3 regions of the Mesorhizobium sp. M0184 genome follow, and region 2 is predicted to be linked to each of the others. Evidence: predicted binding sites of a transcription regulator. Region 2 holds the regulator's gene; each other region holds the start of a gene.
What was found. Region 2 encodes HrcA, which represses chaperone genes, less so after heat shock. Its sites were predicted from a motif close to GTTAGCACTCNCNNNNNGNGAGTGCTAAC; they were not measured.
Positions count from the first base shown of each region.

Region 1 (4,091 bases), on a different contig from region 2:
CCCGTTCAGCACAGCCTTGGCGCGCAGCAACGCGACGCCGCCGCCGGGAACGATGCCTTCTTCGACGGCCGCGCGCGTGGCGTTCAGCGCATCGTCGATGCGGTCCTTCTTTTCCTTGACCTCGGATTCGGTCGCGCCGCCGACGCGGATGACGGCAACGCCGCCCGCCAGCTTGGCGAGACGTTCCTGCAGCTTCTCCTTGTCATAGTCGGAAGTGGTTTCCTCGATCTGCGCCTTGATCTGCTGGACGCGCGCCTGGATGGTGGTCTTCTCGCCGGCGCCGTCGATGATCGTGGTGGTGTCCTTCTCGATCAGCACGCGCTTGGCGCGGCCGAGCATGTCTATGGTGATGTTCTCCAGCTTGATGCCGAGATCCTCGGAAATCATCTGTCCGGCGGTGAGCACGGCGATGTCTTCTAGCATCGCCTTGCGGCGGTCACCGAAGCCAGGCGCCTTGACGGCCGCTACCTTGAGGCCGCCGCGCAGCTTGTTGACGACCAGCGTTGCCAACGCTTCGCCCTCGACGTCCTCGGAGATGATCAACAGCGGCCTGCCGCTTTGCACCACGGCTTCGAGGATGGGCAGCAGCGCCTGTAGATTTCCGAGCTTCTTTTCGTGGATGAGGACGTAAGGGTCTTCCAGCTCGGCGCGCATCTTCTCGGCATTGGTGACGAAATAGGGCGAGAGATAGCCGCGGTCGAACTGCATGCCTTCGACGACGTCTAGTTCGGTTTCGGCGGTCTTGGCCTCCTCGACGGTGATGACGCCGTCATTGCCGACCTTGTCCATCGCCTTGGCGATCATGGCGCCGACGCTGGTGTCGCCATTGGCGGCAATGGTGCCGACCTGCGCGATCTCGCCTGAGGACTTGACCTTCTTGGCGCGCGCCTGGATTTCCTGGACGACGGCGCTGACGGCAAGGTCGATGCCGCGCTTGAGGTCCATCGGGTTCATGCCGGCGGCAACGAATTTGGCGCCCTCGCGCAGGATGGAAGCGGCAAGCACTGTGGCGGTGGTGGTGCCGTCGCCGGCGAGGTCGTTGGTTTTCGAGGCCACTTCGCGCACCATCTGTGCGCCCATGTTTTCGAACTTGTCGGAAAGCTCGATTTCCTTTGCCACGGCCACCCCGTCCTTGGTGATGCGCGGCGCGCCGTAGGCCTTGTCGATGATGACGTTGCGGCCTTTGGGGCCGAGCGTCACCTTGACGGCGTTGTTGAGGATTTCGACGCCGCGCAGCATGCGGTCACGCGCGTCGGTGGAGAATTTGATTTCCTTGGCAGACATGATCTTTTCCGGTTCGGTTGTCGTGGCAAGGCGCTTGCAGCGCCTGAATCAAAGCTCGGAGCGTCCTTTGCGCGCGCGGGAGGGCGCGCGGGCCTTCCAATCAGGCGGCCTTCTTGGCAGCCACGGTCTTGCCGATGATGCCCATCTCGCTTTTTTCGATGATGCCCATGATGTCGGCCTCCTTCATGATCAGAAGGTCCTCGCCGTCTATCTTGACCTCGGTGCCGGACCATTTGCCGAAAAGAATGAGGTCGCCGGCCTTGACGTCGAGCGGGATCAGCGCGCCGCTTTCGTCCCGCGCGCCCGGCCCGACAGCGATCACTTCGCCTTCCTGCGGTTTTTCCTTGGCATTGTCGGGGATGATGATGCCGCCCTTGGATTTGGTGTCGCTTTCGGCGCGCCGAATGACGACGCGATCGTGGAGTGGCCGGAATTTCATGGGGACTCTTTCTGGGGCCGGCTTAGGCGGCCGCCCCCTCTCTATAGGCGCCTTGGCACTCGATTGATAGGAGTGCCAAAAAAATATTCATAGGGCATATAAAATATTGAACGTATTATCTTGCCTGGTCATGCCCTGGTGTTCGGGTCTTGCGGAATATTAATGAAATTGAATTTCTGTCTTTGAACACCTATTTTACGATGAAGTTCACATTCATGACTTTCGCTTCAAGGGAGATTTTACCGATGGCCGAAGGCAATCAGAACATCATGGAAAAAGCTCAGGCTCGCTTCATGGAAAATCAGAAGAAGACGGCGGAGCGGAACAAAGCAACTGCCGAATATCTCTCGGAGGCCAAGGCGAGGAGCATCAAAACGGCAAGGCTGAGGGAATTGCGACTGGCCAAGGAAGAGGCGGACCGCGCGGCGGAAGCTCTGAATCCGGTCGCACCAAAGAAGAAGCGGGCGTCGCGGACAGTCAAGAAGGCCGTATCTGCATCGACGGAGGCCAAATCATGAGCCTGACATTTCCCAACCCCAGCCGCAGCTACGACGAGGCAAGCAAACGCATTCGCTTCGTTGGCCATGACGGCATGTTCCAGATTTCCTTCTCTGTCGCAACCGATGCCATTTCCAAGATGCAGCCGGGAACGGCGGCTTCAGAAGCTACCTATCTGGCGGCCTTCGACACGGCTTCCAGCTCAATTCATGACGTCGCCAGGAATGCCTATGCCCGTACCCGCAGGAGCATGTACGTGCTGACTGCAGCCGATTTTCGCTAGATCCTTCCAGATCGCTCACAGGACGGTTGCTCAGGACTTGCGGTCCGCCTTGGCTCGCCGCTTGACGTCGCGACTGTTCCAGCCGGTCGACCATCGCGTCTGCATCGCGCGTATTCATGCCAACCATGAGCTGATGCTTGAGCTCGACCGGCTGGCCGGTGAAGACGTCGAGACGGTCCAGCTGTGGGGATGCTCCATGCGCAGTGCGTAGCGGTTTGCCATCCTGGCGTCCTTTGGTTTCCGCCCGATCGATGAATGTCGCTCGATCAGGCCTGGGCGATCTCGGTCAGGCCTGGGCGATTAAGAATACTGCCGCTAGGACAAGCTCCGTCCACAAAACGACGGACAGTTTCAAGGCCAGGCTACCGTGCTCCGAGAGCATCTCCCGAGTGCGGCTCACCAAGCTCTTGATGGTCATCGACATAGTCGTCGCCGCAATCGCGACCGGCGGCGCCTTGACCCCAAGCTTTCCGAAAACAGGCAGCAGCGATGGCTCGCGCACGAAACCGACCTCGAATGTTTGGAAACCAGACATCTTCATAGCACCGTTCTTTCAAACTCCATGCATGCAAATGAATTCGCGGGTTGGCATCACCCTAAAGGGCGTCCGTGATGCGAAACGTCGCCGGTTCCAGGAGCAGGCTTATTCCCGAGGTCACGAAGGTTCATAATCCGCATGAGACGCGCTGATTCGCGCTTTGCCGGGATGCCTTCATGCAACGCAGCTACGCAGCCGGGAGGTCGACGCGACGGGCGAAGGGAAAGACGATGACCGCGCCGGCCGTCGAATTGCAGAGGGCCATATTCGAGGCAGTGAACGGCGATCCCCACCTGTCGGCGGCACTGGGCGATGCAAGATTGTTCGACCATGCGCCGGAAAATGTTGCGTTCCCCCACATGACCTTCGGCCGCACCAGCGTCTACGATGGGGCAACGGGGATGGAGAACGACGCAGAACAGTTGCTGACGTTGCATGTCTGGTCGAAATCAGAGGCCAGCAAGGAAACCAATGACATCATGGACCTTGTTAGCACCCGCCTGCGCGATACGGCTCTCTCGCTCGGCGAACATCGCCGCGCCTACCTCAAGCTCGAATTCGCCGAAGCCCGCTACGACGAGGACCTTTCGGCCCATCACGGGCTGCTGCGCTTCCGCGCCGTGATCAAGGACGAGGGCTGACCACCGGGCACTTTTTGCAAATCGGGCAATTTTGTTCTTGCTTTGTGCCGGCAGCTATGCTACTAATTCCCCTATGGTGCTGATGGCGCCAGCGACCCGCCGCAGAGGCGGGTTTTTTGTTTCAGGTTCGGTTCGCCTGAACTGCCATCGGTTGCCTTGGGCCGGATGCTTCGTCCTCCCAAATGGTCCTGCCCGCCAGATGATGCCGGTTGTCGGCGAAGGATTGGAGGGCTAGGTTAAACATTGGCGATTTCGCGGAGCCGGGCGGCGAAATGGCAATCCGGTAATCTCGCGCTTCAGGGGTGTGGCGGGCATGCATTCGAGCGTTCACCGTTCATATCACGTTCAGCACCGGCGCGTTAGAACGCTGACCATGAACATCCTTCGCCCCCACTTCCGGACCGCGGC
Region 1 covers NZ_JAMYSZ010000004.1:238,536-242,626, forward strand. Annotated here, with positions in the region: gene groL (chaperonin GroEL) at 1-1,284, opposite strand, end outside; gene NKJ23_RS08030 (co-chaperone GroES) at 1,385-1,723, opposite strand; gene NKJ23_RS08035 (hypothetical protein) at 1,969-2,241, shown strand; gene NKJ23_RS08040 (DUF1488 family protein) at 2,238-2,504, shown strand; gene NKJ23_RS08045 (hypothetical protein) at 2,566-2,715, shown strand; gene NKJ23_RS08050 (hypothetical protein) at 2,791-3,045, opposite strand; gene NKJ23_RS08055 (DUF3168 domain-containing protein) at 3,273-3,683, shown strand; gene NKJ23_RS08060 (hypothetical protein) at 4,057-4,091, shown strand, end outside.
Region 1: a site for HrcA is predicted at 1,775-1,803, ahead of NKJ23_RS08030 (co-chaperone GroES). Genes of this name have one in related genera too.

Region 2 (4,091 bases):
GACCGGGCGGCCCCAGACGGCGTCGTTCGAGATGACGAAGCCGGTCATGAAGTCCTCATATTCGCCTGTCGGCTTGCCATCCCTGAATTTGAGCCTCACCACCTTGTAGCCGGTCCTGGCGCCACGGTTCCACGAACCATGCATGGTGACGAAGGCGTCACCCTGGTAATCCGCCGGGAAGTTCTTGCCGTCGTAGAAGGCTATATTCATCGGCGCCGAATGCGCCTGCATCAATACATCGGGGACAGTGGCCTTGCCGGCGAGGTCTGGCCGCTCGCCCTGATGGCGCGGATCCTCGTTATTGCCGATGTAGTACCAAGGCCAACCATAGAATCCGCCGTCCTTGACCGCTGTTGCAAATTCGAACGGCACATTGTCGCCGAGTTCGTCGCGCTCATTGACGACGCACCACAATGCGCCGGTGGCGGGCTGCACGGTCATGCCCGTACAGTTGCGCAGGCCGGTGGCGACAGTTCGGGGATTTTTCCCATCCGGGTCAAAGGCGAGCACATCGGCACGGCCGTCCTCGGAGCCCCAGGCCGCCCCGAGCGGCTTTGATTTGGCCCAGGCGTCGAGGCCGCTATCCGGCTCCTTGCCTATATCCTCGGCGACGTTCGAGGCGGAGCCAACCGACAAATAAAGCGTTTTGCCGTCCTGCGAGAAGGCGATGTCGCGGGTCGTGTGACCACCCGACGGGATTTGGGCGACAATGGTTTCTGGTTTGCCGGATGTCTTCAGGTCGCCATCGCGATAGGGGAAGCGGACGATGCTGTCGCTGTTCGCGACATAAACCCATTGCGGTTTGTCTCCTGGCGGATAGAAGGCGATGCCGTAGGGATAATTGAGCCCCTTGGCGAAGATCGCTTTCTCGATGGGCTTGGCGCTGCCCTCGGCGAGACGATAGACGCGTATTTGGTCGGCATGGCTGTTGGCAACAAACAGGTCGCCATTCGGAGCGACGCGCACGACACGTGGATTGACGATGCCGGATGCGATCATTTCAGCCGAAAAGCCCGACGGCAATTCTGGCTTGGCGCTTTCGGGCCGTTCCGCCACGCCGGCGCCGTTCGAAGCGGATTGGGCGGGGTCGGCTGCCGGCATGTCTCGCGGCCCAATCAGGCGTCGGACGCCAGGCCTGTCGGCGTGCCAATCGCCAAACGCGGCTTCGCCTTTGAGCACATTCTGGTCCGCCTGCTGGGCGGCTGCCGGTGTCGCAACAAGGAGGGCAGCGGCAACGGCCGCAAAGCCGCCAGATCGGATCATCAACGTCCTCCGGGATTCGCCTCGAACAGGGCAAACGGCATCAGGTATTGATCGTTCCAAGCGGCCGTCCAGCACACGAGGATTTGAAGCCGAACCCGTTCAGTTGCCAGAGGCGTAAAAGTCGTCGTCGAGGCGCTTTTCCAGCGCGACCAGATCGGCCGGCAGCGGCAAACCCATCGCCCGCATCTCTTGCAGCTTCTCGCGCAACTGCTCTTGCACCTCGTGCTGATCCTCTGGCTGGTTGATCATTTCTTCGAGCAGCAGACTGATCTGGGCCTTGAACGATTCCAGCGCCATTCTTTTCTCCTCCTTGCGGCAGGCCCGCGGCGGCTCCTAGCTCAGCATGCGCGAAATCAGCTGCGCGGTATAGTCGACCATCGGTACTATGCGCGCATAATTCAGCCGCGTCGGCCCGATGACGCCGAGCGCACCGACGACGCGCGCGTCCTTGTCGCGATAGGGTGCCACCACCAGCGAGGAGCCAGACAGCGAAAACAGCTTGTTTTCCGAACCGATGAATATGCGCACGCCTGGGCCTGCCTCGGCGAGGTCGAGAAGCTGGATCAGCCCATCCTGCGTCTCCAGATCCTCAAACAGATGCCGCAGCAATTCTATGTCGGCCTGGGCAGTGACGTTTTCGAGGAGATTGGCGCGGCCGCGCACGATAAGCCGCCCAGGCACGCCGCTTTCAGCGCCTGCCCAGACCGCCAGGCCCTTCTCGACCAGATCCTGCGACAGCGTGTCGAGGGCTGCCCTGGTCTCTTCCTTGATGCGGGCGATCTCGACCCGCGCCTCGGCCAGGGTGCGACCGCGGATATGGGCGTTGAGGAAGTTGGAGGCTTCGTGCAATTGCGAGATGGTGATGCCGGCGGGCAGATCGATGACGCGATTTTCGACGTCGCCGTTCTGCGAGACCAGCACTGCCAGCGCCTTGGTCGGCTCGAGCTGGATGAATTCGATGTGCTTAAGCGCCACCTCATTCTTGGCGGCGAGCACGAGGCCGGCGCCGCGCGACATGCCGGACAGCATCTGGCTGGCCTCGGTCAGCATATGCTCCAGCGTCGCGCCCGAGCCGGAGGCGCGCACCTGGGCCTCGATGGTGCGGCGCTCCTCGTCGGAGAGGTCACCAAGTTCCATGAAAGCATCGACGAAGAAGCGCAGGCCTGCCTGGGTCGGCAGCCGGCCAGCCGAAATGTGCGGCGCATAGATCAGGCCGAGATGCTCAAGGTCGCTCATCACGTTGCGGATGGTGGCCGGCGACAGCGACGACGGCAGGATGCGCGACAGGCTGCGCGAACCGACCGGCTCGCCATCCCTCAGATAGGAATCGACGATGCGCCGGAAGATGTCGCGCGAACGCATGTCGAGCGATTGAAGCGCGGGCGATTGCAGCGCGTGCGACGGGAGCACGTGCGACTGCAAACCGGGATCGACTGCCTTTGTCATTTCGAGCCAAAAACCTCCGCCCCGAAGATATAGACTTCCGCGGTGTCGGCGCAACCGGTCCATTTTCCTTTGCGCCTCACGCCCCGTGCGGCTACAAGCCGGCCAAGATTCCCCGGCCAAGATTCCGAAGAAAGAAAGAAGCCTGAATGCGCCCTTCCAAACGCCAATTCGACGAAATGCGCCCCATCTCCTTCGAGCGCGGCGTCTCCAAGCATGCGGAAGGCTCGTGCCTGGTGAAGTTCGGCGACACGCATGTGCTGTGTACGGCCAGCCTGGAGGAAAAGGTGCCGGGCTGGATGCGCAACTCCGGCAAGGGCTGGGTGACGGCGGAATACGGCATGCTGCCGCGTTCGACCGGCGAGCGCATGCGCCGCGAGGCTTCGGCCGGCAAACAAGGCGGCCGCACGCTGGAAATCCAGCGGCTGATCGGCCGCTCCCTGCGCGCCGTGGTCGATCTGCAGGCGCTCGGCGAGCAGCAGATCACCGTCGACTGCGACGTGATCCAGGCCGACGGCGGCACGCGCACCGCTTCGATCACCGGCGGCTGGGTGGCGCTCTACGACTGCCTGCGCTGGATGGAAACCCGCCAGATGGCGAGCCTGGGCAAGGTGCTGAAGGATCACGTTGCGGCGATCTCCTGCGGCATCCATGATGGCCAGCCGGTCATCGACCTCGACTATATCGAGGATTCCTCGGCCGGCACCGACGCCAATTTCGTCATGACCGGCAAGGGCGGCATCGTCGAGATCCAAGGCACGGCCGAGGGCGAGCCGTTCTCGGAAGAGCAGTTCGCGGCGCTGATGGGGCTCGCCAAGAAAGGTATTCAGCGCCTGGTCAGCTTGCAGCAAATGGCGGTGGCTTAGCTGCGGTCAATATTGATGAGATTGGCGATCCTGTGACTCCTTCTGCAATCCTGGAATCAGCACTCTACGTGACGGACCTTGCTGCCGCGGAACGGTTCTATTCGGGCGTGCTCGGGCTCGATCTGCTCGGCAAGGTCGATGGCAGGCATCTCTTCTTCCGCTGCGGCGACAGCGTGCTGCTTATGTTCAATGCCGAGGCGACCAAAGTGCCGCCGCCGGCCGACGCCAAGCTCAAAGTACCGCCGCATGGCGCGGTCGGCCAGGGCCATCTTTGCTTCGCCGCAAGCGCGGATGAAATCCCACGCTGGAAAGCGCATCTTGAGGCGAAGAAAATCGCCATCGAAAGCGAGTTCGAATGGCCGCAGGGCGGCCGCTCGATCTATATTCGCGACCCATCGGGCAATTCGATCGAATTCGCCGAGCCAAGAATCTGGGGCATCTGATGCATTCGCCAACTGTTCATTCGCTTGACGGGCACAAGATCGTCGTCGCCAGCCATAACGCCGGTAAATTGCGGGA
Region 2 covers NZ_JAMYSZ010000030.1:46,957-51,047, forward strand. Annotated here, with positions in the region: gene NKJ23_RS27520 (PQQ-dependent sugar dehydrogenase) at 1-1,263, opposite strand, end outside; gene NKJ23_RS27525 (hypothetical protein) at 1,363-1,560, opposite strand; gene hrcA (heat-inducible transcriptional repressor HrcA) at 1,597-2,709, opposite strand; gene rph (ribonuclease PH) at 2,856-3,572, shown strand; gene NKJ23_RS27540 (VOC family protein) at 3,605-4,015, shown strand; gene rdgB (RdgB/HAM1 family non-canonical purine NTP pyrophosphatase) at 4,015-4,091, shown strand, end outside.

Region 3 (4,091 bases), on a different contig from region 2:
AGATCACGAATAGCCATTGCATAGTCTCCTTTCTCGACTGGTGCGTTCAGGCAGCCTGCTTGTTTGCTTCGACCTGCGCGACCTTCGGCCCGGTCTTCGGCGAGGCGACATCGGTCGCGATGGCGATGCGCCGAGGCTTCATCTCCTCGGGCACCTCACGTACCAGATCGATGCTGAGCAGGCCGTTGTCGAGCGAGGCGCCTGCGACCTTGACGTGATCAGCAAGCTCGAAACGGCGGGTAAAGGGCCGTGCGGCGAGGCCACGATGCAGATACTCCGCGTTATCCGGCTCCTTGTGCTGGCCGGAGACAATCAGGAGGTTGGGTTCATGGGTGATTTCGAGGTCGTCCTCGGAAAAGCCAGCGACGGCGATGGTGACGCGGTAGTTGTTCTCGCCGCTGCGCGCGATGTCATAGGGCGGCCAGGCGTCGAAAGCCTGCGGAGCATTTTCCAGCAGGTTGAAGACGCGGTCGAAGCCGATGCTCGACCGATAGAGCGGGGAAAAGTCGAATGCGGTTCTCATAGCTACATCCTCCATCGAGCAACATAGATACGAGGAGCGCCAAAGAGCTGGCGCTCCCTGGTTTCGCCGGCCCCATTTCGGCGACCGGTGCCTTCGATCTGGTTATTGTCCGCCGCAAGTCAAGACCCGGTGGCTTTCGCTTTGCCGGTTTTTCGGGCCGTTTTCGGTCGGCTCGGCGAGGCTGCCAATCCCCCTTTTTGCGGCGAGATGTCCGGCAGGAGATTGCCTGTTTGATTTCAATTGCCAACGCTGACTTCCCCGGCCGGTTATTGTCTGCAGCAGGTCAAGACCCAGATTTCTTGTGTTGCCGGGCCCGTTCCCGGCACCCGCAGATGGAGCTGACCATGACACGCGACGAGATCATTTCTGTGCTGGGCCCGGTCGACGAAGCCGTGATCGCCGACATTGCGGCGACGGACGGGACGGTCCAGGAATTGCGCGAGGCCCTGGCCTGGATCGCCGCCGACGAGGCGTTGGTGAACGAGGGCCGACCGCTGCCGACGGCAAGAGTAGCGACGCTGATCGAACTGCTGCAAGGGCCGGACGAGGAGGAATAACCGGCTGTCGCCGCGATGCTCTTGAACCGCGCAGAGAGACGAACCATGTCCTTCAGCGGCGCCGGCCGGCCGCCGGTGCCGCCAGCATAACGTTGCTTGCTCAAACAAGAAGACGATCAGAAAACAAGGAGGAGGTGATGGACGACGTCCGCTTTGCCGAGCCGATCACGTTGAAATTCCAATCCAGCGAGCGCAAGGTCGCCAGCAGTTGGGAAGCCATCGAATGCATGCGCCAGCAGTGGCCGGACCGTGCACGCAGCCGGAGTTGGCGCGCCGCCTATCGGACCTGCCGCGACGCGCTCGACGGTTGGCGTACCGGCGTGATGCGCGCAAGGCCTTCGTCCGGGCGGCGCGCAAGGCCCGATTGCTCGCATCGGCCCGCAAGCCTGTCGACCGCGCCGGCTAGTCCGGACCCCCCTCCGATATTGTGAGATCCAAAACAAGTGGGGAGAGGCAGCTGCCTTTCCCCCGCTTCGGAGACTTTGTCCGCTGTCTAGCGGCAGATCGGCTTGCTCCTCAGTGGACGGTAATAATGCCGTTTACGGCCCGCCATTCGGAGGGCTGGATCAGGTGATGATGGGCGACGCGCACCGAATGCAGCGGGCCTTCGATCTCGCGCTCCCAGAAATCGAGGAAATGCTTCAGCGTCGGGAAATCGGGGGCAATATCGTATTCCTGCCAGATGTAGAGCTGCAGAAGGCTTCGATGATCGGGCAGGCGGTAGTGGATCTCCGCCGTGGTGAGGCCAAACCCTTGCATCTGGAGCTGAAAGTCCCTGCTGATCATGCAATCCTTCCTTTCCCAATGAACCTCCGTCTGCAAAACGCCTCGCCTTCCACATAGGTTCCAGCCGCCGCAAGCGGCTCAGGAGACGGACAGATTTGGAAATCCGGCCGGGTCATCGCGCCGGAAACGGCGAATGTGCTAACAATTACAGCGTATTGGCACTCTCAGGCGTCGAGTGCTAAAATTTTTGCATGATCCTCTTGAAAGCTGAAAAAAGCGCGACTAGTTCGTATGCGCGCGATGCCTGATGAAGGGGTCGCGCACCCCGTGCCGGGCCGATATTGCCGGTCCGGTCAGGAGGATGTTCGAAAATCTGTTTGTCCAGAGAGGAGAACGACATGGCGTTCCGTCCATTGCATGACCGTATCCTGGTCCGCCGCATCGAGGTCGACGAAAAGACCGCGGGCGGCATCATCATCCCCGACACCGCCAAGGAGAAGCCGCAGGAGGGCGAGGTCATCGCCGCCGGCCCCGGCGCGCGCGACGACAGCGGCCAGTTGCAGCCGCTCGACGTCAAGGTCGGCGACCGCATTCTGTTCGGCAAATGGTCCGGCACCGAGATCAAACTCAATGGCGAGGATCTGCTCATCATGAAAGAGAGCGACGTGCTGGGTGTGATCGAAGCCACGGGCGAGATGAAGAAGGCTGCCTGAGGGGGGCCTGAACAAGCATTCCAGTCAACGAAAAGCTGCCTATCGAGGAGTGTTCCAATGGCTGCCAAAGATGTGAAATTTCATACCGAAGCGCGCGAGAAGATGTTGCGCGGCGTCGACATCCTCGCCAATGCGGTGAAGGTGACGCTCGGTCCCAAGGGCCGCAACGTTGTCTTGGACAAATCGTTCGGCGCGCCGCGCATCACCAAGGACGGCGTGACGGTGGCGAAAGAGATCGAGCTTGAGGACAAGTTCGAGAACATGGGCGCGCAGATGGTGCGCGAGGTCGCCTCGAAGACCAGCGATACCGCCGGCGACGGCACCACGACCGCGACGATTCTGGCGCAGTCGATCGTCCAGGAAGGCGCCAAGGCGGTTGCTGCCGGCATGAACCCGATGGACCTGAAGCGCGGCATCGACAAGGCGGTCGAAGCAATCATCGCCGAACTGAAGGCCAATGCCCGCAAGGTGACCAGGAACGACGAAATCGCTCAGGTCGGCGCCATCTCTGCCAATGGCGATGCCGAGATCGGCCGCTTCCTCGCAGAGGCGATGGAAAAGGTCGGCAATGAGGGCGTCATCACTGTCGAGGAAGCCAAGACCGCCGAGACCGAGTTGGAAGTGGTCGAAGGCATGCAGTTCGACCGCGGCTATCTCTCGCCATATTTCATCACCAACCAGGATAAGATGCGCGTCGAGCTCGAAGAACCCTATGTGCTGATCCACGAGAAGAAGCTCTCCAACCTCCAGGCCATGCTTCCCGTGCTCGAAGCCGCCGTGCAATCCGGCAAGCCGCTGCTGATCATTGCCGAGGACGTCGAAGGCGAGGCGCTGGCGACGCTGGTCGTCAACAAATTGCGGGGCGGCCTGAAGGTTGCAGCCGTCAAGGCGCCGGGCTTTGGTGACCGCCGCAAGGCCATGCTCGAAGACATCGCCATCCTGACCGGCGGCACGGCGATCTCGGAAGACCTCGGCATCAAGCTCGAGAACGTCACGCTGGAGATGCTCGGCCGCGCCAAGAAGGTGCTGATCGAGAAGGAGAACACCACCATCGTCGACGGTGCCGGCCGCAAGGATGAAATCCAGGCGCGCATCAGCCAGATCAAGGCCCAGATCGAGGAAACCACCTCCGACTACGACCGCGAGAAGCTGCAGGAGCGGCTGGCCAAGCTCGCTGGCGGTGTCGCCGTCATCCGCGTCGGCGGCTTGACCGAGGTCGAGGTCAAGGAGCGCAAGGATCGCGTCGACGATGCCATGCACGCCACACGCGCGGCGGTCGAGGAGGGTATCCTGCCCGGCGGCGGCGTGGCGCTGCTGAGGGCGGCGAAGGCGCTCGACAATATCGAGGTCGACAATCCCGACCAGAAGACCGGCGTCGAGATCGTGCGTCGCGCGATCGAGGCCCCGGTGCGCCAGATCGCCGAGAATGCCGGTGCGGAAGGTTCGATCATCGTCGGCAAGCTGCGCGAGACGACCGACTTCGGCTATGGCTGGAACGCCCAGACCAACGAGTTCGGCGACCTCTACAGTCAAGGCGTCATCGACCCGGCCAAGGTCGTGCGCACTGCTCTC
Region 3 covers NZ_JAMYSZ010000003.1:92,472-96,562, reverse strand. Annotated here, with positions in the region: gene NKJ23_RS05510 (Hsp20/alpha crystallin family protein) at 1-17, opposite strand, end outside; gene NKJ23_RS05505 (Hsp20 family protein) at 47-523, opposite strand; gene NKJ23_RS05500 (hypothetical protein) at 868-1,080, shown strand; gene NKJ23_RS05495 (DUF982 domain-containing protein) at 1,218-1,511, shown strand; gene NKJ23_RS05490 (usg protein) at 1,597-1,866, opposite strand; gene NKJ23_RS05485 (co-chaperone GroES) at 2,205-2,519, shown strand; gene groL (chaperonin GroEL) at 2,577-4,091, shown strand, end outside.
Region 3: a site for HrcA is predicted at 2,021-2,049, ahead of NKJ23_RS05485 (co-chaperone GroES). Genes of this name have one in related genera too.